Regions from separate parts of the Geomonas ferrireducens genome, predicted to be linked through region 2. Evidence: riboswitches for the same ligand, from Rfam matches in the RefSeq annotation. Region 2 holds a riboswitch; the other holds the start of a gene.
The links. A riboswitch is a leader RNA that binds a small molecule or an ion and turns the genes downstream of it on or off. The one in region 2 is predicted to bind S-adenosylmethionine.
Positions count from the first base shown of each region.

Region 1 (3,190 bases), on a different contig from region 2:
GGCGACATCGACGCCGGGATCATCCCGTTCATGGTGAACGAGGCGGGGGTCTCGGCGACCGAGCTCGACCTGTTCCTGAACCAGAAGAGCGGCCTCGCCGGCATCGTAGGGCGTCGCGTGAGCCGCCGGACCGTCGTGGACGAGGCGGTGGTCGGCGACGCCCGTTGCCAGCTTGCCCTCGATATGGAGACCTACCGTCTGCGCAAGTACCTGGGGGCCTACATCGCCGTCACCGGCAAGCCGGATGCCATCGTCTTCACCTACGGTGAGGATTGGGAGGACTGGCCGGTGCGCGGCATGGCGCTGAGCGGGATGGAGCACTTCGACATCAAGGTCGACCTGAAAAAGGACGAGGAAGCGCTCAAGGGCGAGCGGGAGATGCTGATCAGCGCGGAGGACTCGGGTGTCAAGGTGTTCGCGATACCGAGCGGCGAGGATATGGTGCTCAACGAGGACGTAGCCGCCATCATGGGCTGGCAGTAGCGTCACAAAGGAAAAGAAACGACAAAGGGCGGATGACCATGCAGGTCTCCGCCCTTTTTGCTGCCTCCTACGGCTTGATCCCTTGGAGGAACTGCCGCACCATCGGCGTGAAAGTCTGGTGTTCGAGGAGGAATGCGTCGTGGCCGTAGGCCGAGGTGATCAGGTGGTACTCCGTCTTTTTACCCAGCTTATTCAGCGTGTCGACCATCTCTTCGGTCTGCGCGGGAGGGTAGAGCCAGTCGGAGGTGAAGGCGAAGAACTGCATCGGCGCCGAGACCGGCGCGAAGGCCTCCTCCATCGACTCGCAACCGGCGGCGACGTCGTACAGGTCGAGCGCCTTGGCGAGGTAGAGGAAGGAGTTGGCGTCGAAGCGGTCCACGAAGTTGTAGCCGTTGTAGTTGAGGTAACGCTCCACCTCGAACTGTCCGAAGAAGTCGAACTGGCCGTCGCGGGCCGAGAAGCGGCGCCCGAACTTGGCGGTCATCGACTCGTCGGAGAGGAAGGTGATGTGACCGATGCCGCGGGCGAGCGCCAAGCCGTCCTTGGGATTCTTGCGGTACTCCCCCTTCTTCCAGGTCGGGTCGTTGAAGATGGCCCAGCGTGCCACGGCGTTCAGCGAGATGGCCTGTGCCGACGGCCTCGGCGTTGTGGCGAGCACCACCGCGGAGGCGATCCGGTCCGGATACTGGGTCGCCCACTCGAGCGCCTGCATCCCTCCCATGCTCCCGCCTAACACGCAGAAGAGCTTCTTGATCCCGAGCCGGTCGATGAGCAGGGTCTGCGCCTTCACCATGTCGCGGACGGTGATCACCGGGAAGGCGAGGTTGTAGCGCTTGCCGGTCTTCGGGTTGATCGAGGTGGGACCTGTGGAGCCGAAGCAGGATCCAAGCACGTTGGAACAGATGACGAAGTAGCGGTCGGTGTCGAGCAGGCATCCGGGTCCCACGATGTCGTCCCACCACCCCCCTCGCTTCTCGTCCTCGCTGTAGCGCCCGGCGAGGTGCGCGCTCCCGGTCCAGGCGTGGGTGACCAGGATGGCGTTGGAGCGGTCCTCGTTGAGGGTGCCGTAGGTTTCGTACGCGATATCGATCGGCCCGAGGATGCGGCCGCTTTCCAGGCGCAGTTCGGTGTCGAAGGTGGTGATTTGTTCTGTCACGATGCCGTAGGACATGTCTCTCTCGTACTTTCGGGTGCCGGCAAACGGCACGAAAAAAGCCCCGTCTCGATGTGAGAAGGGGCTTTTCGGGTGTGACAATAGCTCAAAAGCGCCTTTCTCATCTTCGCCTTTCGGCAGGATTTAGCACCTGTCGCCCGATTGGGCCGGTTGCTGTGGCTTCGCAGGGCCTTTCCCTCCACCACTCTAGATAAGCAGGTCTTTCTATTCAATTTTGGGGTGCAGGATAAGGGAGCCGCCGCTATTTGTCAACGGCAAACTGAGCTCCAGGTTCACGAGCGCGGTTACAGGTCGTGACGGTATTTCACCAGGATGTAGAAGCATGCCGCGCCCGCAAGCGCCATACCGAAGTCCCTGAGCCAAGGTACCGGCTTGTCCAAGCCGGACTGGATCAAGGGGTCGAGAAACGCACTGGTAAGGAGCGTCACCGCTGCAGTCGAGAGAAACTTCTTCACGACTTGATGGCCTTGTAGACGGCGCAGAAGTCCTCATCCGCAAAACCCGCTGCCTTGGCCCGTTTGAAGTTCTCATTGGCTGCTGCCGCGGTGAAGAGCGGCTGCCCGAGCGCGTCGCCCAAGGCGACGGCAAGCCGCATGTCCTTTTGCATGTGTTTGAGTGGGAAAGCCGGGGCGAAGTTGCCGCCGGTCATCTGTCCACCCTTCAGCTTGAACATCGGGTTCGCCATGGCACCCGAATCGAGCACGTCGAGGAGGTCGGCGCTGTCGAGCCCCGCCTTCTCGGCGAGCGCCATCCCCTCGCAGAATATGGTCATCATCCCCCCCATGACCATGTTGACGATGAGCTTCATCTCCGCGCCGCGTCCCACTTCGCCGAGAAAGAGGCTTTTTTTGCCCATCGTCTCAAAGAGCGGAACGGTCTCATCGAAAAGGCCGCGGTCGCCGGCGGACAGGATGATCAGCGTACCGTCCTCTGCCTGTTTCTTGCTCCCGGAAACGGGCGCCTCCAGAAACCTGCCTCCTCTGGCGGTCACCGCCGCGGCGATCTCCTTCGTGGTGCCGGCGTCAACGGTTGACATGTCGACGTAGCTGCGCCCGGCGCCGACCCCTTCCAGCACCCCCTGCGGTCCGAAGCAGACCTCGCGCACCGCAGCCGGGTCGGCCAGCATGGCGATGGTGATGGCGCAGGAGGACGCGACCTCGGCCGGTGTTGCCGCGACCTCGGCGCCCAGCGCGGCTAGTTCTTCGCACTTGGCCGGAGAACGGTTCCAGATCTTCACCTTGAAGCCCGCCTTGATGAGGTTTTTGGCCATGGCGCTTCCCATGATGCCTAGCCCCAGAAAACCGTACGTTTCCATAGTGTTGCCTCCTTGTGTTGATGGATACCAAGTTCCGTGAAAACTGCTGCAGTTGCCCCCTTCCCTTGCGGGAGGGGGAGATTGGAGGGCAAGATCCCCTTTCCCGGGCAGACGCGCTACGGGCGCAGGCCGTCAAGGGAGGGCGAGGATCAATCGAGAACCAGCGTCGCCTTGCGCCACTTGCGCACCGAGTTTACCAAATAAAGCGCCTCGGCCCG
Region 1 is NZ_SSYA01000001.1:762,757-765,946, reverse strand. It holds gene E8L22_RS03430 (acetate kinase) at 1-483, shown strand, start outside; gene metX (homoserine O-acetyltransferase MetX) at 551-1,654, opposite strand; SAM riboswitch class I at 1,755-1,854, opposite strand; gene E8L22_RS21465 (hypothetical protein) at 1,942-2,112, opposite strand; gene E8L22_RS03420 (NAD(P)-dependent oxidoreductase) at 2,109-2,972, opposite strand; gene pabB (aminodeoxychorismate synthase component I) at 3,122-3,190, opposite strand, start outside.
Region 1: linked by a shared signal. The riboswitch ahead of metX (homoserine O-acetyltransferase MetX) and the one ahead of E8L22_RS13130 (trans-sulfuration enzyme family protein) in region 2 are both predicted to bind S-adenosylmethionine.

Region 2 (3,190 bases):
TCAACTCCGGCTTCATCGTCGCATGTTCGGTCGTAACCGCCATCGCGCTCAGCGCGCTGATCTACGTTGAGCTAAATCACCCGCACCCGGTCGTCAATCTGCGCCTGTTCAAGAACGTCTCGTTTTCGGCGGGGAACCTGATCATGTTCGCGGTGGGTTTCTGCCTTTACAGCTCCATCATGCTCATACCGATGTTCCTGCAGACCCTCATGGGGTACAACGCGACCATGGCCGGCATGGTGCTCGCCCCCGGGGGTGTAGCGACGCTCATCTGCATGCCCTTCGTCGGTGCGATCATCCAGCGCTACGACGGCAGGAAGGTCGTCTTTGTCGGCCTCATCATCGCCGCCTACTCGATGCACATGATGCAGGGTTTCACGCTGGAGGCCGCCTACCGCGATTTCGTCTGGCCGCGCGTCGTGCTGGGCGTGGGACTTGCCATGATCTTCGTCCCCCTCACCACGGTAACCCTCGCCACCATAACGAAGGAGGAGATGGGGAACGCGACCGGCGTCTTCAGCCTGTTGCGCAACATCGGCGGCAGCGTGGGGATCGCCATCGCCGCCACGCTCCTGGCGCGCTACGGCCAGTTCTACCAGACCAACCTGGTGGCCCACGTGACCCCGTACAACCCGCTCGCGCAGTCACAGATCGCGGTACTCAAGCAGGCCATGATGGGGCGCGGCCTGGGCCCCGTAGCCGCCGAGCAGGGCGCGCTCGCCATCATCTACGGCAAGATCTCGCGACAGGCCTACATGCTCTCCTACAACAGGATCTTCTTCATCGTCGGCATCGCCTTCGTGGTGATCATCCCGCTCTTGCTGCTTCTCAAGAAACCCGTGAAACACCTGCCGCCGGGTGCGGTACATTAACCAGAAGGCGCCTCCGGCACTTATCTCAGGACAAAAAAATGGCCGCCCGTAAAAGGGGCGGCCATTTCCACATGAACCTGTGACGAGCCTTAGGCGGTCTTCGCCTTGGCCGTATCCTTCGGGGCCTTGGAAGCCTTGGCGGCCCTGGGCTTTACCGGGGTGGCTTTCTTCGCCTCGATGTTGGCCATGCGCACACCGCGGGCCTTGGCGAGGTTGTCGGCGAGACCGCGGTCGAGGGCCATCTTGCGGCGCGCCTCGGAATAGTTCTTGGCGGCGAGCGGCTGCTTGCCCGGAATGCCGAACTGCTTTTTGTACTCGCCCGGTTTCATGCCGTGAGCGGTGTTGAGATGCCGCGCCAGCGTCTTGAAACCGCCCTTTCCACACAGCATGCAAACGACTTCGCCCTTCTTGAATGCATCCTTCACAGAAACGGAAGGCTTCGCTTCCTCTAATCCCTCGACTGGTTCACCCGCTTCAAGGTTTTTGAGCGCGTTGTGAACTTTGCTGATTTCGAATATAAGCTGATCCGAGGTCATGGGAGTACTCGACGCATGCGAAGCTACGATCTGTGCCGCGATCTCTACCAAAGTGGCCATTTATTTTCCCTCCATTGATCATTACTTGCTTGCATTATAGTGGCAGGTTTCTTTGCATTGTCAAATTGGTATTTTCAATTATATTACAGAGCGTCTTTAGCTAAGAGACTGAAGCAGCACTTGATGCCCAATGACAGCGGCTTTGTTGTATCTGCCAGTACTGTGACCAAAGAGGATTCACAAACTCAAAGCATTGCTGCAGCAAAGACTGGCGTGCATCGCAAGATGCTCATGAAACAGGACAGGAAGCCGCCACAAGGCATTACATCGGTCACGCTGTGACTTCGCAACGGAGATGCGCTGCCATCACAGCCACGTGCGAGGAAAACATTTGCCGCAAATAACTTTTACTTTAGTCAAGAAGTCGACTTTTAGCGTTGACAGAACTGCACCACTCTTGTATTAGTATCTTCGCAAGTATTCAAGGATTCACCCCATACAACCGAATAGCATGACTTATCCAGAGCGATCGAGGGACTGGCCCTATGACATCGCGGCAACCTCCCCTTAGGGGGGAAGGTGCCAAATCCTGCGGAACCAAAAGTTCCGGAAGATAAGGAAGTGCGGACCGATACGTACGAAGTCCCCTTCCTCCCCCGGAAGGGGACTTTTTGCTTTGGAGGCAAACATGAACATCGCGACAACTGCAGCACAGATCGGCCTGGAGCGCGAGACGAGAACCGGAGCGGTGACGGTGCCGATCTACCAGACGGCGACCTTCCGCCATCCAGGCCTTGGACAGAGCACCGGCTACGACTACAGCCGCTCGGGTAACCCCACCCGGCAGGCCCTCGAAGAGGGCATTGCGCACCTGGAAGGGGGGAGCCGCGGTTTTGCCTACGCCTCCGGCATGGCGGCGATCACGAGCCTCATGTTCCTTTTCGAGCGCGGCGATCACCTTGTGGTCACCGAGGACCTCTACGGCGGGAGCTACCGGCTCTTCGAAAAACTGTTCCAACAGTTCGGCCTGAGCTTCAGCTATGTCGACACGAGCGACGTCGAGCTGGTCAGACAGGCGATCCGCCCCAACACGCGTGCTCTCTTCGTCGAGTCGCTCACCAACCCTCTTCTCAAGGTGGCCGATGTGGCGGCGCTCGCGGCACTCTGCAAGGAAAAGGGGATGCTCTGCATCGTCGACAACACCTTCCTGACGCCGTACCTCGTCCGTTGTCTCGATCTCGGCGCCGACATCACCGTCTACTCGGGTAGCAAGTACCTCTCCGGCCACAACGACACGGTGTGCGGACTCGTAGCCGTGAAGGACGCCGCCCTCGCCGAAAAGGTGTACTTCCACCAAAACGGCGCCGGCGCGGTGCTCGGCCCCCAGGATTCCTGGCTCACCATACGCGGCATCAAGACCCTCACCATCCGGATGGAGCGCCAGCAGGAGAACGCGATTGCCCTCGCCTCATGGCTGAAGGATCACCCCGGCGTCGGGCGGGTCTATTACCCTGGCCTTCCTGAGCATCCCGGCCACGACCTCATGCAGCGCCAGTGCGCCGGTTTCGGTGCGATGATCGCCTTCGAGGTGACCCGTCCCGAACTGGTCGAGCGGCTGCTTATGAAGACACGGCTCATCTCCTTCGCGGAGAGCCTCGGCGGGGTCGAGAGCCTGATCACCTTCCCGAAGGTGCAGACCCACGCGGATATCGAGCCGGAAACGCTGCAGCGCCTCGGCATCAACGACCTGCTGCTGCGGCTCTCGGTAGGCATAGAAGACAA
Region 2 is NZ_SSYA01000002.1:989,825-993,014, forward strand. It holds gene E8L22_RS13120 (DHA2 family efflux MFS transporter permease subunit) at 1-872, shown strand, start outside; gene E8L22_RS13125 (MucR family transcriptional regulator) at 962-1,468, opposite strand; gene E8L22_RS21390 (hypothetical protein) at 1,592-1,750, shown strand; SAM riboswitch class I at 1,922-2,028, shown strand; gene E8L22_RS13130 (trans-sulfuration enzyme family protein) at 2,097-3,190, shown strand, end outside.